Regions from separate parts of the Pseudoalteromonas sp. SR41-8 genome, predicted to be linked through region 1. Evidence: predicted binding sites of a transcription regulator. Region 1 holds the regulator's gene; each other region holds the start of a gene.
The links. Region 1 encodes LexA, which represses DNA repair genes until DNA is damaged. Its sites were predicted from a motif close to TACTGTATNNNNATACAGTA; they were not measured.

Region 1 (8,026 bases):
AAAACCCCCGGTAAGCCCATACCTGTTGGTTGGTGACACGCAGCGCAACTGGCCATATAGACTTGCTCGCCGAGTGTCATTAATTCTTCTTTTGGTAATGTTTGATCTAATAATGCAGCATCAGCAATTGCAGCGTTTGCTTTTGCCTGCTTAGCTTCGCTCAGCCAGTTTGCAAATGCTTGCTCAGATTTAGCTTCAACCACCACAGGCATAAAGCCATGATCCTTTCCGCATAGTTCTGCACATTGCCCTCGATAAATGCCCTCTTCATTAATTCTGGTCCAAGTTTCATTGATAAACCCAGGGTTAGCATCTTTTTTCACTGCAAAATCAGGCACCCACCAAGAATGAATAACGTCGTCTGAGGTCATTAAAAATCGTACTTTTTGATTAATTGGCAACACCAAAGGTTTATCAACTTCAAGCAGGTAATTAGGGTTTTTATTTGCAAGATTAGTTATTTCATCTTGAGGTGTAGCAAGCATTGAATAAAACTCAACATCTTCACCCATGTACTCATAATGCCATTTCCATTGAGAACCAGTAATTTTAATCGTGATATCAGCTTTACTAGCATCTTCCATTGCAATCAAAGTTTTTGTCGCAGGAATTGCCATACCAATTAAAATCACAAACGGGATTGCCGTCCAAAGGATTTCAACTTTAGTACTTTCATGAAATTGGGCTGGTTTTGCCCCTTTAGATTTACGGTGGTGGATCAGTGCCCAAAACATCACGGCGAACACGATGACCCCAATCACACAACATATAATAAATATTGTCATGTGCAGCTGATAAACATCATTACTTATATCTGTTACGCCCTTACGCATATTAAACTGGCTATTAGCCAATACTTGCTGCGGTAGAACAAACAATATAAGCCACAAGGTAGAGCTCAATTTACCCATGTGACGGCTCCTTTAAATGCTATTGCAAAACGCAAAGCGAAAAGGCGGCACAGCTTTATTCGCGCCAATTCGTTATTTTTTATTGTTACTGAATATTAACGCAACCCTAAATTATGCTATTGAGCAAAATTGTTAGACTTTTAAAGTAGCTGTTAACACAGTGTATTAACCAATTAGTTAAAAAATGAACAATTAGCAAGTTTTAAGAGCAATTAAATTCTTTTTTGGTGCATAAATAACAGCTAAAAATCAGCGCGTTATTTTGTAATTAGGGATAATATTAGAGGGCTAAAAGTAGCTGACAAGTAGATTTGATAGGGCTTAGGACGCTATAGCTAAGTATAAAATCTAGCCATTAAAGCGGTAAAAAATTAAATGCACCAAACTTCACCAATTTGGTGCAAAATATAGATCAAAAAATTTACATCCAATCAGCGTTGCGGATCACCCCAACAGCTAACCCTTCAATATTGAAAGATTCATGTTCAAGATCCACTTCAATCGGTGAAAATTCATCATTTTCAGCATGTAAAAAAACTTTTTTACCTGCTTTTTCAAGGCGTTTTACTGTTACATCGTCATCAACACGGGCAACCACCACTTGGCCATTTTCAGCAACTTGAGTGCTGTGTACTGCCAATAAATCGCCATCCATAATACCAATGTCTTTCATACTCATGCCTTGCACACGCAGTAAAAAATCAGCAGCCGGTTTAAACAAGAGTGGATCTATTTTGCAATGACTTTCAACATGCTGCTCTGCCAAAATAGGCTCACCAGCGGCAACTCTGCCTATTAGAGGTAAACCAAGTTGTTCCGGCTCATCCTCTTCAACTAACTGAATACCTCGACTAGCACCGGGCTTCATTTTAATAACGCCCTTTTTCGCTAATGCCTTTAAATGTTCTTCCGCTGCATTAGCACTTTTAAAACCTAACGTTTGCGCAATCTCAGCACGGGTTGGCGGCATACCGGTATCTTTAATAAAAACTTTAATAAGTTCGAGAATTTGAGCTTGGCGATTCGTTAATGGGCGCATACAACTGGTTTTCCATACAGTACATTTAACTGTGAGTATATACAGTTATCTGAAAATCGCAAATATAAATTGGCTTAAAATCGCGCCGTTAATAACAAGCTCATACTATTTAAACCACTTCCAGAATCAAGCGCAGATCCAAGACCAAACTTTAATGCTACATGTTGATTAAACCAATATTGCGTTTGCAGTTCATAGTTGTCTTTTAGATTTTTCTGATTACGAATATTAGCAACGACTCCCACTGACCATGCTTGATTTACATAATAAACCGCCTGCCCCTGCACATAACGATAACGCCCTGCCAATTGCTTTAGCTCTAAATCCCAACCTTGATTGCTAACTATATTTGTCCAACGAACATAAGGAGCATAAGTCCATTCAACCGCGACTCTTTCATTATCTTTGCCAAACCACATATCATGGCGCTCTAAGCGACTGTAATATACATTGAACCCTAGTTGTAACTGCTCATTCATTTGCTTACCAACAGCGGCACTCACTAAATAATCAGTATTTTGCCAATAGCTATTATCCTCACAGAGGCGCTGCGCGCTGGCACTAATAACTAATCCTGCGGGACCATAGATGGCAGCATCGGCATTTAAATAGCTAAAATCATCATTAGCAAACCCACCAATAGCATAATTATTGACTTGATTTAAATACGCTTTTAGCTCGTATGGACCAGTCAAAGATTCAAGATCTTGCGCAAAATATCGGTACCGTGCGCCTAAAAAAGATTCATCTAAACCAGCTAAATCGGTAAAACCAATATCGAGTTGATGTTTGGTACTAGCAACAGCCTCCGGCTGAGCAACAAGGCTCATTAATAATATTGCACCACATCCAAATACCTTTACTTTCATCCTTAAGATCCATTAACAGTTAGATAATATAGGTACATTTTATCTATTTTTATGATCTTAACTGTAGGAAAATGTTTAAAAGTGTAGACTGATTTAGTAAATAACTTAGTGAGGTAGACAGATGAGTATTTGGTATCAACCGATCACCCTAGCACAATGTAAGCAACTTGATGACGGCATAAGTGGTCAAGGCACATTGATGAAAACCATGGGCATTGAAATAAGTGAAATAGGCGATGATTATTTAGTAGCAACGATGCCCGCGATCCCAGCTCATCATAACCCTATGGGTATGGTGCATGGCGGCGCAAATGTTGTACTTGCAGAAACGGTGGCGAGTTATGCTGCAAACTTTGCTGTTGATTTTACAAAGTTTTATTGTGTTGGCCAGGAGATCAATGCCAATCATCTAAAAGCATCACGTAATGGTATATTAACCGCGATAGCAACACCACTACACTTAGGCAAGCGTACATCCGTATGGGAAATAAAAATCACCAATAGTCGTGGAGAACTGTGCTGCGTATCAAGAATGACCGCAGCAATTGTAGAGCGAAAAGGCTAACTTGAAAGTGGATAAATTGTAATTTCAATACCTGCGCCAATAGCAGAAATACGCAATAAAGTATCGGCACTGAGCGCTTGATTAAAGCATTTTGGCGAAGTGCCTGATTCAAAGCCAATATCAAAGGTGCGCTTTGAGCATGATAACCACTGCTTTAATGCATTGCGTGAGCAAGATTCAATTAACTCACATAAGTGGTTAATCGCTTTATCTGGTGAGATAACGTCTTCATTAGACTCAATACGTGCTAGTTGACGGTACTCATCTTTATCGTAATGCAAAACCACAGCACTTTTTTTTAAGTCTGCAACTAACAAACTAATATCTTGCTTTGATTCAAGCTCTAGATCTACATTTAAAAATTGAATTTCCGACATTGTTTCATTTTTACCCTGCGTTAATAACAACGCAAACTTTAACCTAATTTTGCGTATATACCAAATCTAGAGTAGCTAGTTTTATTTTGTTGATGCGACAATTTGCCACATTGGCAAACTCAATATAATTTATAGAATACCGCACTAATAACAAACAGGTAGTCACTATGGATAAACGCATTTTTAAACATGCGCGTAAGTTTCACAAATGGTTAGGTTACTTATTAGCGCTACAAATTTTTGCATGGTTACTCGGTGGTTTAATTATGAGTGCTATACCGCTTGAAAAAGTTCACGGTAAACATTTAGCTGCGCGGCAATTAAATAACCCATTCAAACAAGCTGATTATCTAGCCTCAGTTGATAATATCGTTGCACAAATTACTCAACCAAGACAAATTAGTTATAGTCACTTTTTAACAATCCCTACCATTATTGTGAGCAACAGTAACGGTGAGTACAGCTTTAACGGAGTTACTGGCAGTCCTTTGGTAGCACCGAGTAAAGCGCAAATTATTGCCAATGCCCAAGCTCATCTATTAATTAATGCGCAAGTAACAGACGCGATCAAACTAGCTAAAGGTACTCGCGAAGTTGGCTTTAAAGAAAATATTTGGCAAGTAAATTTTGACGATACGTTTAACACCACACTATATTTATCCGCTGATAGTGGCCAAGTTATTACTGTTCGCAGCACAATTTGGCGAATTTTCGATTTTTTCTGGATGTTACACATAATGGACTATGATCAACGTGAAGATTTTAATAACCCATTATTAATTAGTTTTGCAGCCAGTAGCATATTGTTTTGTTTAACTGGCTTTATTTTATTACTACAAAATATCCGTTTTAGAAAACGTACTTCCCGTCGCCCAAGTAGCTAACCTTACCTTGTAGATGAGTTAAAATTCCCACTACATCACACAGTTAAGCGATTTACTTTTTGAATAATCGCTCTAAACTAGCGCTTCCTGTAGTTCACTAAAGTGATTGGATATGCCGCATTTAATTATTGCGCTGGTATTGTGTTGTGTGAGTTTTAACCTTTATGCAGAACAATTCACCAGTTTTTACAGCGCAAAAAAACACCTCATCAAAACCCTTCCTGATAACGCCACCAGCCTCTATTGTGGCTGTAATATTAAACGCCAAGGTAAAAAACTGGTGCCCGACCCAAATGCATGTGGTTATGTGCCTCGCAATGCGGTTACTCGTTCAGGCAAACCAAATGCGCGCGCAACTCGGATTGAGTGGGAACATATTGTGTCTGCATGGGAATTTGGTCACCAGCTACAATGCTGGCAAGATGGCGGCCGAAAAAATTGCATTAAAGTCAGTGCGCAATTTCGGAAAATGGAAGCTGATATAAATAATCTCGCTCCGGCAATTGGTGAAATAAACGCAGACCGCTCTAATTATAGCTTTGGCATGATTGCAGGTAATGCAAGCCAATATGGTCGCTGCCAAGTAAAGGTAGATTTTAAACAGCGTGTGGTAGAGCCGCCCTTTTATGCACGAAAACGCATTGCCGATGCTTATTTTTATATGCAAAAAACCTATGGTTTAAAAATTTCCGACAAGCAACAAAAATTATTTACCGCATGGCAAAACCAAGCTTTGGCAGCGAAAAATAGCAATGCTGTACTTTAAATAGCCAAAACCATAAAAAAGGCACATTTCGCGCCTTTTCACTTAAAACCTGCATTTAGTTTCGTCATTAAATATCTTGATGTGGGCCAAACACCTCGAAGTGAATACGCTCAGCAGCAACTTCTAATACGAGTAATTGCTGTTTAATTGCAGCCATAAACCCCGTTGGGCCACAGATGTAGAAATCACCTTCTTCAAGCGGTAGCTGCTCAGCAACAGCGCTGACATTCATCAATCCAGTAAACTCAGCTCCCTCGCCACCTTGATTAAACCAAGTGTAGTAATTTAATCGAGTATGCGCCGCGGCTTGCTCTGCCAAAAACTGACTAAATGAATGCTGCAGGATATTTTCACAGGCGTGTAAATAGGTGACCGCTTGATTCGATGTATCACATAATAATGTTTGTAGCATTGCCAGCATCGGTGTTTGGCCAACGCCCGCAGAAATTAATACCACAGGTTTTTTATTTGCGCGTAAAAAGAAGTCTCCAGCCGGTGGATAAAGCTCCACAACGCTGCCCTCATCAAGTGAGTGCAAATAATTAGATACAATCCCCGCTGCTGGCAATAACTCTTTTTTCACGCTAATACGGTAATTTTCACCATTACTTTGCTGAGAAATAGAGTATTGGCGTATCTCACTATACTGTGCATAAGCTGGTTTTACTTTGATACCTAAATACTGCCCTGGTTTATGAGTCATTACCGCTTTACCATCGACTGGCACTAAAGTAAAACTGGTTACTAACTCTGATTCAGGCTGTTTTTTAGCAATAACAAATGCTCTAGTACCCGACCAGCCACCGTGGTTATTTTTACTGTGCTCGTATAGTGCCGCTTCTTCGGTAATACAAATATCAGCAAGTAGTGCGTAAGCCTCACGCCATGCATATTCAACTTCAGCTGTAAATTGCTCAGGGATCAATTCTTTTAAAGTGCCAATCAGGTGTCCGCCAACAATTGGATAATGCTCAGGTAAAATATGCATGCTGGTATGCTTATGATTAATGCGTGCCAGCGCCTCTTTTAATACGGCTAAATTATCAATATTTTGAGCATACGCAGCCAAGGCATTAAATAATGCAAATTGCTGACGGCCACTACGTTGATTGGCCATATTAAAAATATCCTGCAGCTCAGGGTTATGACTAAACAGCCGGTTATAAAAATGCTCCGTGACAACGGTGCCCGCCTGCGCCAATAAAGGCGCTGTGCTTTTTACTATTTCAATGGTTTTATCAGATAACATACAACTTCCTTTAACCACGACGCCCATCAACACGACGCCGCGTTAAAATAGGAATACAGTGGAATAAGAACAATAAAAATGCCACGATCCACAGTACAGCACTCAGCTGCCATGCGATGTGTGGCCCAATAACAACAGGTAATAACGAACGAATAATTGCTGCAATAAACACTAAAGCAAACGCCACAGCCATAAAGTGAGGAATAGTTAAAGGGCGGCCAGTATGACCATGAGATACCCGCGTCATCATCGCTAAGATCATCATGCCAATCGTACCTATAGTGATCATATGCAGCGCGTCTTTAAACAAAATAACCGAGCTGTAAAAACTCAGCGCAAGCAATACTAAACCAAGCCCAAGAGCTAGATAGGAGAAGTGCAACGACCATAACAGTGGTACTTTGAGCATTTGATTATTCCACCACAACAATGAGCGACTTAAATGCACTACAGCAACAACAGCCAATGCCCAACCAGGATTAACGCTTGCTATAAATAATTGGCTGATAAAATAAAGCGCGACAGCAAACAATGAGCTGTAAAGCAGCACTTTATCTAAACGAGGAGTACGCACTTGCTCCGCGAAACCAAGACCACGAGCAGTAAAAAAAGGTAATACCCGCCCAGCCACCACACCGACAAGTAAGGTCATTACTAGTACTGCGGTATCGGCGACTGCCAATGCAAGTAGCATGTTTTGTTGTATTGCTAAGCATAAATAAATAATATTGAGCACACACAATGCGCTTAGCATCGGTAAAAATTGGTAGTTATTTTTATTGCCAGCTTTAAGGAGCATATTAGCCAGCGCCATAACTGCACCTAACCACCAAAGCAATTGGAACAATAACACCGCATATAAACTAAAGTTTTCAATACCTGCACTGGTAATAAAAAACGCAACACGAGCTGCTAGCCACACTAGGGTTAGCAACATCAATTTACGACCATTAATACTCGCAACCCCGGTCCAAGTTTGTGCTGCGGTTAATAAAAACCCCACAGCTACAGCGCCTGCAAAGCCAAACATCATTTCATGGGCATGCCAAAGTGTTGCTGGCATAGTCAATTGCCATCTGGCATGGCCTGTTAAAATGAGTAACCAATAACTAATCGACAAAACGGCCAACAAGCCAGCTCCTAAAAAGTAGGGCCGAAATGCTAACATCCATAACGGCCATTGACTGACTTGATAAAAACGCACTTTTTTGGGCATTGGTTCGGTTAAATTGATTGCTCGCATCAGCGTATTAGACTCATCTATCTAGGTATTTATAACACGCTACTGCACAAGCCGAGCCAAGATTTAAACTGCTTATTATTCAACACATTAACTATTTTACTATTGACAAAAAAGTCTTTATGA
Region 2 (8,026 bases), on a different contig from region 1:
TTACGATTACACCGTTTGTTGGTGTATTAGCCCCAGATACACATTGGCATGCAGACCAAAATGAAGTGGCCGCCAGTTTTTTGCTGCCCGTCAGCGCACTCGCTGATGTAAACAATTGGCAACCCTTACCTTTTCATCGCTTTGGCAAAACTATTACTTTACAAGGTTTTTCAACTCCTTACGGACTACTTTGGGGAGCCACTGCTAGCATTATAAAAAACTTTACAAAACAGCTTGCCATACCAGTTTAAATCTCTATTGCAAAGGGTTACAAGGGTACAATTACGCGTTATTATGTGCGACCGTTCAAAGGCAGCAATCGTGCTGAGTAAAAGTAGAGTAAAGTTATTATGATCAGTGCATTCGATATGTTTAGTATTGGCATTGGCCCGTCATCATCACACACCGTCGGCCCAATGCGCGCATCGCGTTTATTTGTTAACGAACTACAACAACAAAACTTGTTAACCGATGTCACCAGCATTAAAGTTGAGCTATATGGCTCATTGGGACAAACAGGTATCGGCCATGGCTCAGGCAAAGCAGTTATCCTCGGACTTGCGGGTTATGATCCGGAAACCATTGATGCCGATTTAGTAGACGATATTCTCGCTAAAATTGAAAATGAACAAGTGATCCACTTAAATCAAGTGCATCAAGCAAAGTTTCCAAAACAAGGAGCGATTGTATTCCACCGTCGTAAAACTTTGCCAAAACACTCAAATGCAATGGAGATCATTGCTTTTAAAGGCGACGAAAAACTCCATAGTAAAGTTTACTATTCAATTGGCGGCGGTTTTATTGTTACCGATGAAGAATTTGAAAACGAAAAACAAGCTGCGCTCACTGTCCGTGAAGAAAACCCAGCCCCCTTTCCATTTGGCAGTGCCAAAGAATTATTAGAAATGTGTAAGGAGTCAGGTTATAGCGTATCAAGCTTGATGATGAAAAATGAAAAAACCTTACGCACAGAAGATGAAATAAAAGATGAACTATTCAATATTTGGCAAGTAATGAAAGCCTGTATTGAACGCGGTATGCGCACCGAAGGAATTTTACCTGGTGGTTTAAAAGTAAAACGTCGCGCCCCTAGCCTGTACTTAAAGCTCAATATTGAAGTCAGCAATGACCCCCTTCGCGCAATGGACTGGGTGGATTTATTTGCCCTTGCTGTTAATGAAGAAAACGCTGCAGGTGGCCGTGTAGTTACAGCACCAACTAATGGCGCAGCAGGTATTTTACCTGCGGTATTAATGTACTACCACACATTCATTAAAGAAATAGACCGCGATATTGCAACTCGTTATTTATTAACTGCCGCCGCAATTGGCATCTTATATAAAAAGAATGCCTCAATTTCAGGTGCTGAAGTTGGTTGCCAAGGCGAAGTTGGCGTCGCATGTTCAATGGCTGCTGGTGCACTGACTGAAATTGTCGGTGGCAGTGTATTACAAGTAGAAAATGCCGCGGAAATTGGCATGGAGCATAACTTAGGGTTAACCTGCGACCCTGTCGGTGGATTAGTACAAGTGCCGTGCATTGAACGTAATGCTATGGGAGCTATTAAAGCAATAAATGCATCGCGTTTGGCTATTCGTGGCAGTGGCGAGCAAAAAGTATCATTGGATAAAGTTATTAAAACCATGCTTGATACTGGTAACGATATGAAAACTAAATATAAAGAAACCGCTCGCGGTGGCTTAGCTGTAAATATAATTGAGTGTTAGGTTTATAGTCATTAAAAAAGCCGCAATATGCGGCTTTTTTGTTTTCAACAGATTAAAGTCACTTAACCGGTAATTCTATATCTTCAAACAGCTTATCTACGTCATCTTGATTACGTAGTAAACTCGCTCGCTCAACCCGCTCTTTGGTCAGATGTGGTGCAAAACGCTCTATAAAGTCATACATATACGTACGTAAAAAGCTGCCTTTTCTAAAGCCAATTTTAGTGGTGCTGGCTTCAAATAAATGGCTGGCATCAATACACACTAAATCGGTATCTGCAATTTGATCAATCGCCATTGATGCTACAACACCCACACCTAAACCTAAGCGTACATAGGTTTTAATCACATCGGCGTCAGTTGCAGTAAATACAATGTGTGGTTCAAGTCCCTGCGCATTAAATGCTTTATCAAGTTCTGAACGGCCAGTAAAACCAAATACATAAGTAATAAGTGGATACTGGGCAATATCGGCAACGGTTAGCGACTCTGCTTTTTTAGCTAGTGGATGGTCTTTTGCCACCACAATACTGCGATTCCAGTGATAGCAAGGTAACATCACTAAATCAGAATATAAATGTAGTGCTTCAGTGGCAATTGCAAAATCAGCATCGCCACGAGCAGCAGCATCAGAAATTTGCTGCGGCGTACCTTGGTGCATGTGCAATGACACCGCAGGGTACTTTTTCATAAATCCTTGGATCACACTTGGCAGTGCATACCGTGCTTGGGTATGTGTGGTGGCAATATTCAACTTACCTTGATCAGGTAGTGTATGCTCATTTGCAACCGCTTTAATACCCTCTACTTTAGAAAGGATCTCACGGGAAATATTAATTATTTCAGTGCCCGCGCTGGTAACATGGGTTAAGTGTTTTCCACTTCGCCCAAAAATCTGCACGCCCAACTCATCTTCCAACATACGTACTTGCTTAGAAATACCTGGCTGTGAGGTAAACAAACTTTCAGCGGTTGCTGAAACATTAAGTTTATGATTTTGGACTTCGACGATGTATCTGAGTTGTTGTAATTTCATGGCTGCATTTTTTAGTGTAGTTATACTGCTTATTTATAAATGCTACATCGCGTCAAGCCAAGTTTTTTCTGATTAACAATAGAAAAAGGCTGTCTGGAATCGTATTTATAAGGTTATCTGCTTAGGCTAGCATAATCCCTCGCCTTGAGGTAGCCATCTTTTAAGCTGATGCTCAAAATGAAAAAATATCATACGCAGATAGTAATAAATGATGAGAAAGTGAATTCTTTTTTACATAAGCCGCGCAAAACTATCCTGTTAGCATATATTTAATGTAAGATTAAAATTATTAGTTTGTGAAATTTGAGACCTAAACCATGATCGTTTCTATTATTATTATGTTGATTGTTGCACTGATTGTCATTGCCCTCTGGGTCAGTGCGGTACAACAGCATAAAGAGAAACAAGAAACAGAACGCCGCAAAGACTTAACCAAACAAAAAAAAATCATTGAAGAATCAGAAGACGTTCTATTAAATAGCGCAAACATCCCTATGTCAGAACATATTTTACGTATTCTACAACGGCGTATTCATGATGCTTTAGTCGCTATGGTGCAGCTATCACCCAATTCGAAAGAGTTAAAGAATCGCTTAAAGGAAGCAAAAGAACGTTTAGGAGACTCAATCGACACCACTAACTTAGAAAATTTAGTGTTACCCGATAACGACAAGCAATTAATAGCACTAATCCAAGGTATTAAGAAAGTACGCGCAGTACTTCGTTCAGAGCATGGCAAAGGGAAAGTAGACAGCCAAATTTTTATTGCTGAAGACAAGCGCTTAGAAAAACTCCAATTACGAATTAATATTGAAAGCCAGATTAAACGAGGTATCTCCGCACGCTCTGCGAATATGGTCGGTTCTGCACGCCAATACTTTGAAAAAGCCTACGCTACTGTATCTGCAGTCGCTTATAGCGATGACTATATAACCACTAAACGCCAAGAGCTCGAAGGTTATTTAGAAGCAATAAGCACAGAGCTTAAAGCATCTAATGCAACAGCACTGAAGAAAAAAGCAGAGCAAGAACAAGACGATTTAGACGTACTTTTTGCACCAAAGAAAAAGTGGTAAACCACTTTTTCTTTGTATTAACTTAGGGTCTGTTGACCTTTGCGGATTAATATTTGTTCAAACTAGGGGCAATTTAATCGCGGCGCGAGGTTTGTAACCTAGTGGGCTAAGTGAAAACCGAGCAAAGCTTCCGCGTCCTGCTCACGCCCCTTACTTACATCCAAAGTAACAAAGAGTTAATTGCCCCTAGGCAGAACCCTTCGGGCTGCGCCTGTTTGGCATTGATGCTGCGTTATCACCTATTTATGGGGAATGACCACACCACATAGGTTCTGCCTTGCCTAAATACCAAACAGACTGCTGCAAATTTAACCTTGAAAAGTCAACAGACCCTAGTAACTCATTAAGATAAAAACGCAAATTTGATCACAAACATCGCAGTCAATATCCACACACTGATGCTTACTTGTTCTCGTTTACCACACAATACTTTAACGACTGTATAAGAAATAAAGCCCAGTGCAATGCCATGAGCAATGGAGAATGTTAGCGGCGTCATCAGTAATACCACACTCACTGGAATGGCATCTGTCATATCATCCCAATTTACAAACTTGAGGTTTTGTAGCATTAGCACCGACACATATAAAATAGCTCCCGCAGTTGCATAAGCTGGCACCATTTTCGCCAAGGGTGCAAAAAACATCATCAATAAAAAGCACATTCCTACAACCACAGCTGTAAGTCCGGTTCTGCCACCCACAGATACTCCTGCAACTGACTCTATATATGAGGTTGTGGTCGAAGTGCCCAATACTGAACCGGCAATGGTTGCGGCGCTATCAGCACTTAATGCTCGTCCTAAACGAGGCATATTACCTTGTTCATCAGCAAGACCTGCTTTTTGAGTTACCGCAACTAAGGTGCCTGATGTATCAAATAAATCAACGAACAACAATGCAAAAATGACGCTAAGCATTGACAACTCAAACGCCGCTGAAAAATCAAGTTGCATAAAAGTAGGCGCAATTGAAGGAGGCATAGATATCACGCCTTGATACTCTACCAAACCCAGACTTAGCGCGATCACAGTTACTAATAAAATGCTGATCAAAACACCACTTTTAAAATCACGATAAAGTAGCGCTGCAATAACAAAAAAGCTAAAAATAGCCAACAATGGACCGGCAGCCGTTATATCACCCAGTTGCACTAATGTTGCAGGGCTGGCCACAATGATCCCGGCATTTTTAAGCGCAATTAACGCTAAGAACGCTCCAATTCCTGTTGCAATGGCTTGCTTTAACACCAATGGAATAGCATTAATTATCCACTCCCTGACTTTGAACAAACTCAGGAACAAGAAAATACAGCCCGACATAAACACAGCCCCTAATGCTGCTTGCCAGGTATAGCCCATGCCTAACACAACACCATAAGTAAAAAAGGCATTAAGCCCCATACCAGGAGCCAAAGCTAACGGATAATTTGCCCAAAAGCCCATGATAAAACAGCCAATAGCCGCAGCAATACAAGTTGCCACAAACGCAGCACCTTGATCCATACCAGCTTCAGCCAACATAGCAGGGTTGACAAACACAATATAAACCATAGTAATAAAGGTAGTGAGGCCGGCAATACATTCGCGGCGCACAGTCGAGTTGTGGTCGCTAATTTTAAATAACGCGTCGAGCATAAGTGAGTTTCATTTTAGATGACAATAATTGCGTGATTTTATCATATATTTCAAGAATAACAGGACAATTAACCTGATATTAGACTAAACTGAGCAGGTAAATGACAACAATAATATGTGTGGCACTATGACAGATACCTCGCCAATTGGCTTAGATTTAGAACAACAGTTAGAAAACGTATTATCGTTTATCACCCAACCGAGCAAAGCCCCACACAGTGCGGTTAAAGCTGATACTCCTGATAACACTGTTAATAAAGCCCTGTATTATTTAAAAAATGATCAACCTCCTCTCGCTGCTAAATGGATGCGCTTAGCTGCAATGTCAGGTAATCAGCGAGCCCAATTTTATCTAGGATTATTTTTTATCAAAGGCCAAGGCGTACCTACTAGTGTTTTTCATGGCGCAGTATGGCTAAGTTTAGCCAGTAGCCAAGGCTATGAGCCTGCAACAACCGCCTTAACTGATTTACGTAAACATCTAGCCACCCGCCGCTTTAAAGATGCCCAGTGTTATGCTGCAACACTGTATGAACAAATACACCAACAGCAGTTTGCTCACCTGATCCCCAACTCACCTTGAAAAGGGACTAATCTACCCTTTTCGTTAAAATCAATTGCCACCTCAATTTAAATAATTAATACATTGTTTTGTATAGTATTATTTAATTTTCTGCACATTTTCAAAGCTGATGGTATCAAATAAATTTAAAAATCGTTCAAAAAGATAGCAAAAAACACTTGCACACAAACACTGTATAAACTACTGTATATGAGTACTGTATAAACAACCAGTGAGTGAAACTTATGTTACAGCCAATTACCATCAGAACAGTTAAAAGCTATCAACAAGATAATTTAAGCGCATCAGTAAATTTGATTCAGATAGAAGATGAGATCTCTGCAACTTTTGAACTTCTAAAGGTGTTACACCATTACAATAATAAAAACGCATGGACGTTACTGATTGCACCGGATCACGTACCAAGTAAAGCTTTACTTGATTCATGTTCTATTGATACCAGTAAACTATTAGTGATTAGGCAAAAGCATCTGGTTAATTTAGAGTATGTACTAAATTCAGCACTACATAACGGTAACTTTGCAGCGGTGATCACCTGGACAGACATTGTGAAAGACAATCAAATAGCTAACCTGTCATTAAAGTTAGACCAAGCGAGTGCAAAACTATACTGTTTTACTAAAACCCAACAAGCTACAGAGATAGCATTAGCACAATAAGCTGTTAAAATGCCGTTTTTTAATAAAGCGTATTTTAATTATGACCTCACTCACTGACAGTCTTTGCTTATGTGGCAGCGAACAAAGCTATAGCGATTGCTGTGAAAAATTGCACTCAGGCAATATACAAGCAACAAGCCCAGAGCAACTAATGCGCTCTCGCTTTGTTGCTTATGCTTTAAAAAATGCTAAGTATATTTACCAAACTTATGCACAAGAAAAACAAGCAGCAAACCCAATCAAAGAAATTGCTGATTTTGCTAATAGTTGCCGCTTTATAAAATTAGCCGTGATCAGTGCAGACCAGCAAGAATACACTGGTTGTGTTGAATTTTGTGTTAGCTATTTTTATCAAAACTTGTTTTGCCAACTACATGAAAAATCAAGCTTCATAAAAGAAGATGGGCAGTGGCGTTATCTCGATGGTGATATCTTCCCTGTTGCAGATATAAAAATTAGCCGCAATGATGAATGCCCGTGTGGTAGCGGTAAAAAATATAAAAAATGCCACAGCGTATAACACTTTCTTAGAGTGTAGTTTTTACCGTAAGTATTTTATAAATAATCATAAATTCAAAAAAATCGCGACCCAACGTGGTCTGTCTAAGTGCGATTAACTATTTGTTGCTTAACCTAAATTTTGGTTAATGTGTTTTCTAACGCATTGATTTAAAGCACTAATATTACTTTTACTCTCCAGCCGAAATTTTCAGGGAAAATAAGGCGAATTTACGCGTCAATAGCATGCCTATTACAAGTAAATTTAACGCAGTTAACATTGAAAAATAGCCGCTGGAGATGGATTTATTATCCGAAGCTCAGATTACTTCCGCCAGTAGAATAACGCGGTAGCAGTTATCGATCCAACTAGGTTACAAACCTCTTGTCATGATTAAATCACTCCTAGATTAAACAAATTTTAATTCTGAAAGGTCAACATGCTCTAGTACTTCACAACAACACCTATAAACAACTAACTCATCCATAAAACATATATATACTGCGTTAGAACCAACCCCGTAGCATGCTAAGATCTAGTCATATCAAAAAACAATAAAGGAACAAATGTTAAATAAATTTCAAGTATCAAAAAAACACTATAATAAAAACTAGAAAATAAATCGTTATTATTTTTATATTTTTTTAAAATAATTAAAACAAAGCCTAACCTATTAATTTTAATTAAATATATTTATTTAAAACGCATAAAAACAAAACTAAATAATGAAATTAAAACTAATCAATCAGTAATTAGCATTGCAGAAAGTCATATTTAGCGCAATAATGCCACCGGTAGCACTGCAGTGCA
Region 3 (8,026 bases), on a different contig from region 1:
AGGAAAGTCAGTTTTTTATTGATAGTTACCGCTGTGCTGCAACGGGAGAAGATTGTGATGTACTCGATTACAACATCCAATTTGCTGGTAATCCTGATTTAAAAGCCGAAGAATCTGAGTCATGGAACGTTGGTTTTATTTGGGCACCTATGGCTGATCTTGGTTTCAGTATTGATGTATGGAGTATCACTCAAGACAATAAGATTGATGAACAAGCCTTTGGTCCTATTTATGATGCTGAATGTAACAACCAGAATAGTACCATCTGCGTTCGCCTGTCGCCACAAGGTGGACAAAGTCTTGGGGTGATCCAAAAAATTCATAGTACCTTTGAGAATGTCTCTTCGCAGGAAGTGTCTGGTGTTGATTTCTCAGCAAATTATAATCACTCCTTGGATGATCTTGGTTTACTTAAGTTCAACTTAGAATGGTCTTATCAAGACAAGTTTGAAAAAGACGGTCGCGATTATACTGGTGAATATGGTTACCCTGAACACCGCTGGATGTTCTCAACTAATTGGGAGCTTGGTGAATTCAATACTAATGTAAATATCAGCTATGTGGGTGAGTTTGAAGATACGCCTGATATTGATTTTGATGGCACCCTCGATTTTGATAGCAACACATCAAGAATGGTTGATTCACAAGTCTTAGTTGATTTACAAACGGCTTATCGTATTACCGAATCGACCAAGATCTCGATTGGCGTAAATAACTTATTTGATGAAGAGCCACCATTTGCAATTGGTGATGGTGATGGTGATTTATACGGTTATGCTTCCGCGGTTCACAACCCTCGCGGACGTTATATCTACACCAAAGTGTCATTCGCTTTCTAGCGACTACCCTAAATAAAAAACCCGCCAAATTGGCGGGTTTTTCATATTCTAAAACAAAGACCTAAATTATAGGTCGCTTTCGTTTTCAGAAAGGAACTTAGCAACGCCTGCTGGGCTTGCATCCATACCTTTTTTGCCTTCAGTCCAACCAGCTGGACATACTTCACCGTGCTCAGTGTGAAACGCTAGAGCGTCAACCATACGAAGCATTTCGTCGATGTTACGACCTAGTGGTAAGTCATTTACTACTTGATGACGTACATTACCTTCTTCATCAATTAAGAATGAACCACGAAATGCAACGCCGGCTTCTGGATGCTCAACATCGTATGCTTTACAGATTTCGTGCTTAACATCTGCAACTAGTGCGTATTTAACTGCACCGATACCGCCGTCTGCAACAGCAGTGTTACGCCATGCGTTGTGTGAGAATTGTGAATCGATTGAAACACCAATTACTTCTACGCCACGCTTTTGGAATTCTTCATAACGCTTGTCAAAAGCAATTAGTTCAGAAGGACATACGAAAGTAAAATCTAGTGGGTAAAAGAAGATGACTGCTTTTTTACCTTTGATTGTTTCGTGAAGATTGTAGCTATCTACGATCTCGCCGTTACCTAGTACTGCTGCAGCGGTAAAGTCTGGTGCCTGGCGGCCTACTAATACACCCATTTTATTCTCCAAATATTTGAGTTTGCTTTTAATTGCTTACGCAATGCTTGCCTTTAATATGGGATCTAAAAAGTAAATACCAAGGGCTAACATGCATAATTATCAAATTATTTTAGAGACTAAAGACTTAAAAGAACAATCGTATTTTCCGATTCACGTCATCGAAAAATGCGAACGACTGTTTGTCACTCGCTATTTGTTACTAATAACAGCAACAAAAAAACCTGCAGATGCAGGCTTTTTATCGGTATAACTACATATTAAATGCGGTATTAATCCATGATATTTTCAGGCATATCACCGCGAATTTTTTGCCAAATTTCACCTGTTTGATGACCATATTTTCGCATCATTGAAATTGCGCCGTCATGTTCGCGTTTCTCAGCAAGTATGGTTAAATCTTTATAGAATTGACGCGCTAACTGACGCGTGCCTGGATCTGAAAAGTAATGACAGCCAATCTTAGAGTAAAAACCTTTAAAGCCATTGAGAATAAGCACATAAATACGGTTATTACCTGCAACAGCTAACTCATGGTGTACCTTGTAATCATAATCAGCGAAAGCTTGTGCACTATCTTCAAGCTCATCACTTTGCGAGAGGATTTCTATCACGCGATCAGGTGCTAGCTTAATGGCTGCACGAGTGTAAATAGCGCTAATGTTTGTTCGCGCAGAAAGTAGCTGGTCGGTTAACTCGGGCATTTTATCTTCATCAAGACGCGCTAAGGTCTCTAAAATATTAAGTCCTGAAGTTTCCCAAAAGTTATTTACTCGTGTCGGTTTACCGTGCTGGATTGTTAACCAACCATCGCGCGCTAAACGCTGTAATACTTCACGTAAGGTTGTACGAGTGACACCGATTAATTCTGATAACTCTCGCTCAGCCGGAAGAATAGAACCTGGAGGAAAATCACCATTCCAGATTGACTCAACAATGTACTCTTCGGCAAACCCTGCTGGGCTTTTCGCTTTAAAAATTCTCATTCAATTCCCACTTGAGTTACCACATAATATTACTTTTAACGATTAACTGACTGATTGTACCAGATGAAGCCAAACTAACAAGTAAAGTCACCCCATTAATTCACCTTCGATAGCAGGTTAAAGCCTCTATCTAACTAAGTTTTCTAAAATGGATAAAAATTAATTTATTGCTCTTTCATTGTCTAGTTCTTCGATATTAAATTAAGGTATTAACCCTAAAGAGTAATAGACTTTTAACTTCATTGTGCACACTATATACACCCATTTAGCTATTTCAGCTACACTAAATATAGCGCGGAACGCATAACAGATAAAAGGTACTCGATGTTGTTTATAGCTTTTTTGTTTACACCACAGCTAGACTACATTAACTTAACCAACAATAGTTATACTTAAATGCAAAATAATAAGGAACACCTATGCAACAGAGTGTTTTCAATGCAATTTTTAAGAATTTTTTAGGCTCGGCCCCACAGTGGTATAAATACACAATTATTGCTTTTTTAGCTATTAACCCTGTGTTGTTTCATATCAACCCTTACATGGCTGGTTGGGCATTAGTTTTAGAGTTTATCTTTACTCTCGCGATGGCGCTGAAATGTTACCCACTGCAACCCGGCGGTTTACTTGCGATTGAAGCACTATTCATAGGCATGACAACTGCAGGGCAAGTAGAGCATGAAATTGTTCAAAATGTAGATGTAATCTTACTGCTGATCTTTATGGTCGCAGGTATCTACTTTATGAAAGATTTACTGCTCTATATTTTTACACGCCTAGTGGTGTCAGTTCGAAGTAAAACAGTACTTTCCTTGGCGTTTACTATTGCGGCGGCATTTCTTTCTGCATTTTTAGATGCACTTACAGTTATGGCGGTGGTTATAGCTGTCGCCATGGGCTTTTACAGTATTTACCATAAAGTCGCCTCTGGGAAAGATTCCACTAGCGAACATGATATTAACGATGATAATCAAGTACGCCCGGTTAATCGTCAGGAACTTGAAGAGTTTCGAGCTTTTTTGCGTAACTTATTAATGCATGCCTCGATAGGTACAGCCATTGGCGGAGTTTGTACTATGGTAGGTGAACCACAAAACCTCATTATTGCAGAACGAGCAAGCTGGCAATTTGGGGAATTTTTCTTGCGTATGTTGCCTGTTACTATGCCTGTATTCATAGCTGGCATTATCACTACAATATTACTTGAAAAGACAAAAACGTTCGGATACGGCGCCAAATTACCAGAGACGATTCATCAAATACTAGCTGATCATGCAAAAGAGCTCGATAGCAAACGTACCAAACGCGATAAGGTTAATTTGATGTTTCAGTCATTAATTGCTGTATGGTTGATCATTGCATTAGCATTACACCTTGCCACTGTTGGCTTAATCGGCTTATCCGTCATTATTTTTGCAACTGCGTCCGCTGGTATAATTGAAGAGCACCAACTAGGAAAGGCTTTTGAAGAAGCACTGCCGTTTACTGCACTGTTATGTGTATTTTTCTCAATCGTTGCAGTCATTATTGACCAACACTTATTTACTCCTGTAATAACTTGGGTACTGACATTTGAAGGGCAATTACAGTTAGTTATGTTTTTTGTCGCAAATGGCCTACTCTCGATGGTCAGTGACAATGTCTTTGTTGGCACTGTTTATATTAATGAAGTGGCGGCAGCATTAAAAGCAGGGCAAATTAGCCGCGATCAATTTGATTTATTAGCGGTGGCAATTAATACCGGTACAAATTTACCAAGTGTTGCCACACCTAACGGTCAAGCTGCATTTTTATTCTTACTAACATCGACCCTTGCTCCCGTATTGCGATTATCCTACGGTCGTATGGTTTACATGGCACTCCCCTATACCATAGTGCTAACGGTTGTTGGCTTAGCAGGGACATATCTTGGCCTAAGTGAAATGACTGATTTATTCTATCAATGGGGCTGGATTGAGCACCATAGTGCAAGCTTACAAAGTATAGGAAGTTCTGGGCATTAAATAATCCAAACAGTAAATAAAGCTGCTTCGGCAGCTTTTTTATTGTTACAAATCATATTTATCCTTGCGCGTAGTTTAATGACTAAGTCATAATTCATCCACAAATTATAGACTGGATATTTTATGACTTGGTTAGCAAATTTAGCCCAACAACGCAGTGCTTGGTTACTACTCGCTTTTAGCGCTTTTATTTTTGAATTAATCGCATTGTATTTCCAATACCAAATGGGCTTAGAGCCATGCATTATGTGTATTTATCAACGTACTGCCATGCTAGGGTTACTAGCCGCAGGGTTAGTCGGCGCAGTCAGACCAACCAATTTAATTTGCCGTATAACAGCATTTTCAGCATGGGCAGTTGCTAGTATTTGGGGTTACTTAATTGCACGCCAACATATTGATATGCAAACGACAACCGATCCCTTTGCGTTTAGCTGCGAATTCGAGCCTAATTTTCCATTACCATTACATGAGTGGATGCCACATTTTTTTGCTGCGACAGGAGACTGTGGCAACATCGATTGGCAATTTGCAGGGTTAAGTATGCCAGCATGGATGGAGATCATTTTTGCGGTATTTACTCTGATACTGATAAGCGTTGTAGTAAGTCGTTTAATAATTAAAAAGTCGCTGTGATGATTGCATTATTTTCAAGTCAAGTAACGCAATTAAAATCGTTTAAAATACGTCAACGTCAGCAAATAATTGCGATTGCAGTGAGTATGTTAACTCCAATGCAAAAAATCAGTTTGCGTATTATAAAGCTGATTTTATTGATCCCAGTATTTCTATCATTAGCGTATATCGAAGGTTGGCTGTTACTTCCTGTATTACTGGTGGCTGGGTTAAGTTACCCGTTGTTAACCACCCCTGTTGAAATTCAATTCTCTAAACACTATTTGAGCAAGGCTATAAAGCAATTTGAACAGGGCGAATAATTCGCCCTGTAGTTTTTTAAAATGTAACTTTGCCATCCAGTTTAGCGACTAATTTATCGCCAATACCTTTCACCTGCGCTAGATCTGCAACAGACTTAAATTTGCCTTGCTCGGTACGGTAATCAACTATCGCTTGTGCTTTTGATTTACCAATACCTGGCAGCTGGGTAAGCTGCTCGACTGTTGCTTGATTAACATTGACTAACTGAACTTTACCCATACTTTCAGTAGCTTCGGTTTTAGTTACAGCGGCACCACTAGGCAATGATATAGCCAAGCCAAGCACTACGACTATTAAAGTTAAAAACTTCATGTTTCTCCTCCATGATGTCCATACGTGGACTCAATTAATAGTTGACTTTAATGCCTTCACTTTTGGACTACTTCCAAATAAAGTCATACTAAAAAAGTGCGACTATTTAAATAAAGTAAAGTTGTACCTCTTTGTCAAATCCTAATAGTAAAAAATAAAAATGTTCACTTGCAAAAAGACCAATAAACAATTACTGTACATAAAAACAGTAATCAATCAAGGTGAACTTGTTATTCACCAAGCAAATTGGCAGGAGAAATCATGGCTGTTGTTGTTAAATATGTTGTAGAGAGAAACGGAGTCGAGCGTATGACGTTTACTACTAAAAAAGAAGCTGACGCGTATGACAAAATGCTTGATATAGCAGAGTCGCTTGAGGTTATGCTTGAGAAAGTTGATGTACCACTAAGCGAACAACAAATCGAATCGCTCGCACTTGAGATTGCTAAAAGTAAAGACGACTTTATGAATGTACTTAAAGGCGGCAAAGAGGCAATACAGAAAGCACCAACGGCGAAAGTAAAAAAAGAAAATGTAGCGTCTATTAAAGCCAGCACTGATAAAGAAGCAAGCTAAAAAATCATAAGTTAACTAACTAAAAAAGGGCAATTAATTGCCCTTTTTTAGTTATAAAAATTACTACTCGTTATAGCCCTCGTTCAACTTCATCAAATAATTCGGTGATCTCTTTATTTGGTGGCGCTGTTGATAAGCTCACTGTAATGATTGCAATTGTTGCAAGTATAAAGCCCGGTATAATTTCATAAATGATACTGCTGAGACTCTCTCCATTTATGGTGATTGGCGCATATATCCAGATCAACACTGTCCCTGCACCCACAACCATACCACTGATCGCACCTTGTAGATTCATTCGCTTCCAATATAAACTAAGTAATACTAACGGGCCAAACGCAGCCCCAAAACCTGCCCACGCATTACTTACTAAATCTAAAATAGAACTGTCGCGGTCATAAGCCAAATAAATAGCAAATAATGCAACGAGTAGTACACTAATTCGACCAACTAAAACCAGCTCGGTTTGTGATGCATCACGGTTTAAATAAATTTTGTAGAAGTCTTCAGTCAAAGAGCTTGAACAAACCAATAACTGAGATGAAATAGTACTCATAATCGCAGCTAAAATAGCAGCAAGTAAAAAGCCGGCAATAAGTGGATGGAAAACCAATTCAGATAATACTAAAAATATCGTTTCTTTATCGTCAATCAACATTTGATTTTCGATCATGTAAGCAGCACCAAATAGTCCTGTTAACACTGCACCAATTGCTGATAAGGTCATCCACGACATACCAATACGACGCATAGTAGGCATATCTTTAACAGATCGTACTGACATAAAACGCACTATGATATGCGGTTGACCGAAATAACCTAAGCCCCATGCCATTGCAGAAATAATAGCGATGGTTGAACCGCCTGCAAACCAATCTAACATATTAAGAGAGTGGACTTCGCTCTCTTTCGGAGCGCTTAACAGCAAGTCATAACTGGCATTAGTAAGTGTGTCTAACACTGGCTGATCTAGCATCATATAAGTAACAATAGGTACAGCAAGTAGCGAGATGAACATGATGCAACCTTGCACAAAGTCAGTCAAACTCACAGCTAAGAAACCACCAAACAATGTATAAAGTACGACGACCCCGGTTGTCACATAAAGCCCCGTTTCGTAACTCATCTGAAATGAGTTTTCGAATAATTTACCGCCAGCGACAACGCCTGAAGAAGTATAAAGTGTGAAGAAAACGATGATCACGATTGCCGAAATTACACGTAATATATTTTTATTATCAGCAAAACGATTAGCAAAGTAATCAGGAATAGTAATCGAGTCATTCGCTTTCTCAGTATAGACACGCAGGCGTGGCGCTACTAAGAAGTAGTTTGCCCAAGCGCCAAGTACTAAGCCTATTGCAATCCAAACTTTACTTAAGCCAAATAGATACATAGCACCGGGTAAGCCCATAAGTAGCCAACCACTCATATCCGATGCACCGGCAGATAGAGCAGCTACAGCTGGTGATAAACTTCTGCCACCCAACATATAGCCCGACACATCGGCGGTAGACTGCTTATAAGCGTACAAGCCAATACCTAGCATTACGATAAAATACGCAGCTAAAGAAATAATCATTCCAGTTTCCAAACTCGCCTCCAACTCTGAAGTTAAAACCTGGCTTTTAATCCTAATAATGACTCATAAATCAATACTATATAAAGTCATTATTGGTGTAAAAACCAACCTAGAGCT
Region 4 (8,026 bases), on a different contig from region 1:
CTCTTCACGTTTACGGTCGTCTTCGGCTTTTTTTAATGCCTCTTCTGCCTGTTTACGTTTCTCAGCTGCAGCTTTTGCAGCTAACTCAGACGCTTCTTTTTGCTTTTCAGCCTGCTGCGCTTTTTCACGTTCTTTTTGCTCTATTTCACGCGCTTTTTTAGCCTGTGCTTGCGCTTGTGCCGTTTCTTTCTCTTTTGCTCGGCGCTCTTGCTCTAGCTTCTTAATTCGACGATCTTCAGCTTCACGTTGTTTACGTGCATCAGATGCTCGGCGCTCTAAATCACGAATGCGTTTATCTTCAGCACGTTTTTTATCATCTTCTTTGCGTTTCAACTCAGCAATTTTTTGTTCAACCATTTTCTGGTCAACAGTCACTGCTGAAACAGCATTTTCAGCATCAGGCATAGCCTTGTTCAAGGTGACTTCCATTACTTTAGGCGGTGAAGTATGAAAACTCGCGGTTCCTACCAGAACGCCTATTATAGCGAGGTGCAATAACACTGATTTTAATACTGAAGCACCCATATTAGTTTTTATTCCCTTCAAACGACTCAGTCATTAATCCAACTGAAGGTACACCGGCATTTTTTAAGAAATCCATCAATAATAATACTTCTTGATACGATACTTTACCTGAGCCTTTGATCATCACTGGAGTTTCTGGGTTTTTCATCAGTTGCAACTTAATAACAGCGGCAACATCTAATGCTTCCATCGGTTCTTCTGGATCAGTACCAATACTGACATAGTACTTACCTTGTGCATCAATTGAAGCAATGATCGGTGGCGTATCTTTAGTATCGACTAAATCTGATTCTTCCATTTTTGGCAAATCAACTTTAACACCATGAGTGATCAAAGGCGCAGTAGCCATAAAAATAATCAGTAGCACCAGCATTACATCAATGTAAGGAACTACGTTTATCTCTGCAACAGGACGACGCTTCTTACGCTGATACATTCGCTTTTGCCTCTATTTGGGTAGCTGCTTGACGGTGTAAAATATTTGCAAACTCTTCCATAAAGTTAATGTAGTTAGATTCTAGCTTTTCAACTCTATTAGCAAAACGGTTGTATGCAATAACCGCAGGAATAGCTGCGAATAACCCCATAGCTGTTGCAATAAGCGCTTCAGCTATACCTGGGGCAACCATTTGCAAGGTTGCTTGCTTAACTTCGCCTAACGCGATAAAGGCATTCATAATGCCCCACACAGTCCCAAACAAACCAATGTAAGGACTGATAGACCCCACTGTTGCTAAAAACGATAAACTTGATTCTAATTTTTCGATTTCACGAGATAACGCAACTCGCATTGAACGATGCGTCCCTTCCATTACAATGCTAGCACTTTGAAAAGAGTTTTTCTTATGGCGAGCAAACTCTTTAAAGCCTGCTATAAATAATGCTTCAACGCCGGTTGAGCTACCGCTACGCGATGAGATCTCATTGTAGAGTTTACTTAAATCAATGCCTGACCAAAATTTTTGCTCAAATCGCTTAGTATTGGATAATGCATCTGAAATTGCTTTTTTGCGCTGAAAAATAATTGCCCATGACATCACTGACATACCTACTAATGCCAGCATAACTAATTGCACAAGAAAACTTGCTTCTAGAATTAAATCTAAAAAATTAAGCCCTGAACCCACATTAAACTCCTAATAAGATTTCTTGTATAAATAACATTTCATTATACGCTAGGTATATGACCGAAAAAATGGCCAAAAGTTGCAACTAGTGTATCGATTCAGCTCAGTACTGACAACGCTATTGCTGTGAATTAGCAACAAAAAACGTTGAAGAGCAGGCTGACACCATTTTTATAACCTTATTAGTCAATCTTAACGCAACTATTTAAGACTGGGCTGTTAAGGTAAATACATGCTGCGGTGCTTATTTATAAACAAAAACTGTGTAAAACACCCCGTTTATTCACTCTTAATGAATAAACAAGCATAATTGACTGTAAGCATGGTCAATGCAACAGTTTAACTAATCTATAAAAAAAACACTCAAACAAATAAAACATCACAAATTCAACAAATTAATATATTACCGTGAACTTTATGAACAAAAATAAAGCGTTCATAAAAATCTTGCTATTAGTTTTTTTTATCTGAAAATTAAATTTTTCTAGTTTGAACAAAAACCAACTATTGCGTATTATTCTCCCATACCGAGCTAGCGCAGCAATGAATACTTCATTCAGCCCAGTTCTTTGCAATATGATTCTGATTTTTCGTATTGCTATGCTTAAAGTCTTCTTGATAAAACTTGATGAATTTAAGCAGTGTTACTTAGATTACTTCCTTCAACTTGTTGTTTGCCCGCATTTTATGCGGGCTTTTTTTTGTCTGCAAATCACGCACAGCACTACCTCGCTATGGCGCATACAATATCGTTTACAAACTTAACAGCATGTGAATTGTATTAGCCCAAATAACTAAATAATCTAAACTTTAAGTAATATGCTAATCACGCGATTAACTTAAACACAGCAAAATAGACATTTGAATAGTGGCTAAAAGAACAGTATAGAAGATGTGAGAGGTGAGTTTGCAGCCATACGCACGCATACAGCTACAATAAATGTACTTTATTCTTGTTTGGGTAATAAGCCAAAGTGATGATAGGCGTTATCAGACACAATACGCCCTCTTGGCGTACGTTGGATAAATCCTTGCTGGATGAGGTAAGGCTCGATCACATCTTCAATGGTTTCTTTTTCTTCACCGATAGCGGCGGCTAAGTTGTCTAACCCTACCGGACCCCCCATAAACTTTTCAATGATCGCGAGTAAATATTTACGGTCCATATAATCAAAGCCGCTTTTATCGACATCAATCATATTAAGTGCCAGCTCTGCCACTTCGGCATTTACAGTACCGTCTGATTTAACTTGCGTGTAATCTCGTACCCGGCGTAATAATCGATTAGCGATACGTGGCGTACCACGAGAGCGTTTAGCAATTTCAATGGCACCTTCATCACACATGGCTAAATTTAAATAATGAGCAGAACGCCCCACTATAGTCGATAAATCTGCCACCGAATAAAACTCTAAACGCTGCACAATACCAAAACGGTCTCTAAGTGGTGAAGTTAACGAGCCTGCGCGAGTGGTTGCGCCAATTAAGGTAAAAGCGGGTAAATCGAGCTTAATGGAACGAGCTGCAGGCCCTTCACCAATCATTAAATCGAGTTGATAATCTTCCATTGCAGGATAGAGTATTTCTTCAACTTGCGGGCTTAGCCTATGTATTTCATCAATAAAAAGTACATCGCCTTCTTCTAAATTGGTCAGTAGTGCGGCTAAATCACCGGCTTTTTCAAGCACTGGGCCCGAGGTTGTTTTAATACTGACATTTAGCTCATTGGCAACAATGTTTGCTAGTGTGGTTTTCCCCAAACCCGGCGGACCAAATATTAATAAATGATCAAGCGCTTCACCCCGACTACGTGCAGCTTCTATAAATATTTCCATTTGCTGTTTAACATGGGGCTGACCAGTATAATCGGCTAATAGTTTTGGTCTAATCGCGCGATCGACTACATCTTCATTACTTTGTTCAGTCGCATCTATTAAACGATCCGCTTCAATCATGGTTTACTCACAACATTGATTTTAGAGATTCTTTGATCAGAACCTCTGTAGACATACCAGGCTTGGCCACTGATTTTACTGTTTTTTGTGCTTGCGCCAATTTATAACCTAATGACACTAACGCAGAGATTGCATCATCTGCCGCATTATTAGCAATAAGTGCGTCAGAGGCGGGCTCTATAACTGCATTATCACTAAATGGCGTGAATAAGTCATTACCCCAATCTTTTAATCGGTCTTTCATTTCAAGTACCAGGCGCTCTGCGGTTTTTTTACCCACACCTGGCAGTTTCACTAAACTGGTGGCATCTTCGTTATTCACACAGCTAACAAATTGCTTAGCCGACATCCCTGAAAGTATTGCTAATCCGAGCTTTGGCCCAACGCCATTGGCTTTTAATAGCTCTCTAAATAATGCTCGCTCAATTTTATTATTAAAGCCAAATAATAACTGGGCGTCTTCTCTTACTACAAAATGAGTATACACAATGGCATTTTCGCCAATGTTTGGTAAATCATAAAAACACGTCATCGGCATGTTAACTTCGTAACCAACACCGCTTACTTCAAGCAAAATTTCTGGCGGTTGTTTTTCTACTAAGATGCCATTTAAGCGACCTATCATGTTATTTCCTTAATCGTCCTCTAACGGTTTTACTGGCACTGCCCGCTAGTTTTATTAAATTTTGATCGGAATGAGCATGGCATATCGCAATGGCTAATGCATCGGCTGCATCCGCTTGCGGTGTGCCTGGCAATTTTAAAATATTTTTAACCATATGCTGCACTTGCGATTTATCGGCACCACCGTGCCCTACCACCGCTTGTTTAATTTGCCGCGCCGAGTATTCAAACACCGGTAACTCAGCCATTGCCGCACCAACAATTGCAGCTCCTCTGGCTTGGCCTAATTTAAGAGCTGAATCAGGATTATGCGCCATAAATACTTTTTCAATGGCAAAATGATCGGGAGAGAATTGTTCGATTAGTTGACTGATCCCCTGATAAATCATTTTTAATCGAATAGGAAACTCGTGATCGGCCAGTTTTATACAACCGCTGCCTAAATAAGTAAATTTAGCACCTTGATGGGCAATCACCCCATAACCGGTTAATCGTGAGCCAGGATCAATCCCTAAAATAATAGCCAATACTTGCCCAATCAGTGTAAATAGTTAAGTACGCTAATAATGCCAGAGCACTGTATAAATTACCAGTGCATTATTGGCATAAAAAAGCCCGTAAAAACGGGCTTGTTTACTTGCTAACCTTTTAGGCTAAAGAGCGTAGTAACCCTTGGGTATTTTTACGCATGGTTCTAGCTATCATAAAGTAGCCCAGTGATGCCACAAACACACCACCCACTAATGGTCCAATAAGCCAAATATGCGGGTGCAGCTTACCTGCTAAGTCAAACATCTCACGTTGCACTATTAATAAAGCCACATCACTGACCAACGCAGCGACAAAACCAGCAGCGCTGCCCAGCAATAAAAACTCATATAAAGTGGCATTTTTTATTAGCCGCCCTTTGGCGCCTAAGGTACGCAATATGACAATTTCCTGCATCCGTTCACCAAGGCTTGCTTGCACTTGCGAAATTAAAACCAAGCCACCACACATCACCACTATCGCCAGTACAAATCCAATTGCCAGCGATACTTGCGAAATAGTAGAACGTATTTGTTTGACAAAGCTGTCAACGTCGATGGCGTTGATTGTCGGGTAGGCACGTAGTAGCTCACTAAAATCGCGTTTTTGCTCGGCTTCGATACGCACTGATGAAATATACGTCGCAGGAAAATCAGCCAGTACATCAGGGCTTAATATAATAAAGAAATTAGGCTTTAAAGTAGCCCAATTAACTTTACGAACACTGGTGATTTTGGCATCAAATGACTGGGCGCCAATCAAAAATGTTAGCGTATCACCCAGTTTCACATCTAAACGTTCTAGCATAGATTCTTCGATGGATACCTCAGCGGTGGCATTGTCGCCAAACCACTGCCCGTCTATGATCTCATTTTGCACAGGGACTTGCTCTAACCATGTAAGATTTAGCTCACGGCCAATACCTGCGCGTGCTTCTTCGTCTTTCTTCTCGTTGTCTTGCAATGAGACTTCGCGAGCAACTAATTCACCGTTAACAGCGTTTACGCGACCACGAATAGTCGGATAGAACTCAGATACTTGAATATTTTTTTGCTCTAAAAAGCTTGTTACGTCTGGCAATTCAGTTTCGGTTATATTGACTAAAAAAGCATTCGGCGCGTCGCTTGGAAGTTGCGATTGCCAATCTGCGATCATATCGTTTTTCAGCACCACTAAAAATAACAATAGCTTTATTGCCAACGAAAAACTGATCAACTGTACCGCATTAGCATTGGCACGTTTTTGCAACGAAGCAATCGCTAATGACCAACTATTCCCCGGGCGCAATCCTAGTTTACGTCCGCTGCCAAAGATTAACCGCGATAATACAAATAGTATTGCAATCAAAATTAAAGTGGAGACAAACAAAATAGCGGTAATTTTAAGGTTATTACTAAACAACCACATTAATAAAAAGACTGTTAAGCCCGACATCGCTAAATGCACTTTACTTACTAATAGCTTATCGCCTAAGTTACGGCGTAATACCCTAAGCGGTGGAATATCAAATAAATCTAATAACGGCTTGATTGAAAACATCACCGCACAGATAACGCCAGTACTAATCGCCACAAACCACGGTTTTATACCCGCAGCAGGAAGAGTATTGTTCATTGATTTAGCTAAATAACTAGTAGCTATCTCTTGTAAACCATAGCCAATGGCTAAGCCAAGTATGACCGACAAAGCACACACCAGTGATAAATGCAGTAAGTAAATTTTGCGAATTGTCGATCGGCTACCACCTAAGGTTTTCATCATCGCAACTGGGTCATATTGGCGTTCGCAATAACGCTTTGCAGACACGGCAATCGCCACCGCCGCTAAAATAATGCCCAATAATCCCGCTAATAATAGAAAGCTTTCAGCGCGGTTTAAGCTATTTGCAATCGGCGACTGTCTGTCTTTAACACCATACCATTGCTGATTTTCTTTCATTTGTGGTTTTAGCCAGCTATAAAAGTCAGTAAGGTTACTCTCATCCCCTGCATACAACTGACGGTAAAAAACACGGCTGCCCGGCTGGATCACTTCAGTTTTGTCTACATCTTGGTTATTTAACAACACACGACGACTACTTGAAAAAATATTAAATGGCGCATCTGGCTCTTCCACCAATACTTTTTCAATATTAAATTGCGCAGCGCCAAGCTCAACCGTATCACCTACTTTTACATTTAGTGCATAAAATACCGATTCACTAAACCACACATTACCAACAGTTGGCCCTTGCGTAGCCACTTCAACCTCGCCGGTTAAGCTGCTTTTAACTTTTAGTTCGCCCTTAAGTGGGTAATGCTCAGACACCGCTTTTACTGAGCTTAATTGCATTTCGTCATTAGCAAACAACATAGTATCAAAGTAAGTGAGCTGTGCGGTTTGTAAGTTGTATTCGCCTGCTGTTGTTAAATATTCACCCGGTAATTCATGGTTGCTTGCCAGCACGCGATCAGCGGCAATAAAGGCACTGCTTTTTTGTGCAATGCTTTGCCCTATGCGATCAGTCACCATAGAAAGCGTTAGTACTGTTAATACTGCCAACGCTATGGCCGAACAAATCACCGTGAGTTCACCACGGCGAAATTCACGGCTAAATAATTTTAATGCTAATTTAACCCACATTCGCCACAGCCTCATTGGTATTTTTAACTAATTGACCCGCTTCAATTTGTAACACATGCTGGCACTTTGCTGCTAACGCCTCGTCATGTGTGACTAAAATCAACGTCGTGCCATGAAGCTGATTAAGCTCGAATAACAGTGACTCAATTAACTTACCATTTTTGCTATCAAGATTTGCTGATGGCTCATCGGCGAATAAAATCTTTGGTGTGCCAATAAATGCGCGAGCAATCGCTACACGCTGCTGCTCACCACCAGACAATTGCGACGGATAATGCTCAATTCGATGACTTAAACCTACTTTTTCCAGTAGATCGAGTGCTTGTTGCTTGGCATTTTTTTCACCAGCGAGCTCTGCCGGTAACATCACATTCTCAAGTGCTGTTAAACTCTGTACCAACATAAATGATTGAAATACAAAACCGACTTTTGCAGCTCTTAATGCCGCACGCGCTTCTTCATCAAGTTCATGCAGTGGCTCACCATCTAAATAAATTGATCCCTGAGTCGATTGATCCAACCCTGCGAGCAAACTTAATAAAGTTGATTTACCTGAACCTGAGGTACCAACTACAGCAACTGAGTCTCCAGACTTGACATTAAAGGTGATGTCACTGAGGATGGGCAAATCCCCTTCAAGGGTAT

Region 2: a site for LexA is predicted at 6,253-6,272, ahead of H5162_RS13155 (SulA-like leucine-rich domain-containing protein). Genes of this name have one in related genera too.
Region 3: a site for LexA is predicted at 5,943-5,962, ahead of H5162_RS08820 (YebG family protein). Genes of this name have one in related genera too.
Region 4: a site for LexA is predicted at 4,807-4,826, ahead of ruvC (crossover junction endodeoxyribonuclease RuvC). Genes of this name have one in related genera too.

The regions. Positions count from the first base shown of each region.
Region 1 covers NZ_JACJEE010000016.1:12,692-20,717, reverse strand. The annotation lists gene coxB (cytochrome c oxidase subunit II) at 1-911, opposite strand, end outside; gene lexA (transcriptional repressor LexA) at 1,333-1,950, opposite strand; gene H5162_RS12215 (hypothetical protein) at 2,025-2,819, opposite strand; gene H5162_RS12210 (PaaI family thioesterase) at 2,941-3,384, shown strand; gene H5162_RS12205 (hypothetical protein) at 3,381-3,761, opposite strand; gene H5162_RS12200 (hypothetical protein) at 3,929-4,645, shown strand; gene H5162_RS12195 (endonuclease) at 4,758-5,411, shown strand; gene hmpA (NO-inducible flavohemoprotein) at 5,479-6,660, opposite strand; gene H5162_RS12185 (NnrS family protein) at 6,671-7,903, opposite strand.
Region 2 covers NZ_JACJEE010000018.1:26,510-34,535, reverse strand. The annotation lists gene H5162_RS13185 (CoA pyrophosphatase) at 1-251, shown strand, start outside; gene H5162_RS13180 (L-serine ammonia-lyase) at 351-1,727, shown strand; gene cysB (HTH-type transcriptional regulator CysB) at 1,786-2,763, opposite strand; gene H5162_RS13170 (hypothetical protein) at 3,081-3,839, shown strand; gene H5162_RS13165 (NCS2 family permease) at 4,183-5,475, opposite strand; gene H5162_RS13160 (sel1 repeat family protein) at 5,603-6,058, shown strand; gene H5162_RS13155 (SulA-like leucine-rich domain-containing protein) at 6,283-6,717, shown strand; gene H5162_RS13150 (YchJ family protein) at 6,758-7,237, shown strand.
Region 3 covers NZ_JACJEE010000010.1:67,013-75,038, forward strand. The annotation lists gene H5162_RS08780 (TonB-dependent receptor) at 1-839, shown strand, start outside; gene H5162_RS08785 (peroxiredoxin C) at 906-1,511, opposite strand; gene H5162_RS08790 (hypothetical protein) at 1,603-1,764, shown strand; gene fadR (fatty acid metabolism transcriptional regulator FadR) at 1,784-2,497, opposite strand; gene nhaB (sodium/proton antiporter NhaB) at 2,917-4,500, shown strand; gene dsbB (disulfide bond formation protein DsbB) at 4,624-5,136, shown strand; gene H5162_RS08810 (DUF6170 family protein) at 5,136-5,438, shown strand; gene H5162_RS08815 (ComEA family DNA-binding protein) at 5,455-5,751, opposite strand; gene H5162_RS08820 (YebG family protein) at 6,013-6,327, shown strand; gene putP (sodium/proline symporter PutP) at 6,398-7,909, opposite strand.
Region 4 covers NZ_JACJEE010000003.1:144,681-152,706, forward strand. The annotation lists gene tolA (cell envelope integrity protein TolA) at 1-525, opposite strand, end outside; gene tolR (protein TolR) at 527-961, opposite strand; gene tolQ (protein TolQ) at 948-1,652, opposite strand; gene ruvB (Holliday junction branch migration DNA helicase RuvB) at 2,600-3,607, opposite strand; gene ruvA (Holliday junction branch migration protein RuvA) at 3,615-4,232, opposite strand; gene ruvC (crossover junction endodeoxyribonuclease RuvC) at 4,234-4,758, opposite strand; gene H5162_RS03570 (ABC transporter permease) at 4,880-7,381, opposite strand; gene H5162_RS03575 (ABC transporter ATP-binding protein) at 7,371-8,026, opposite strand, start outside.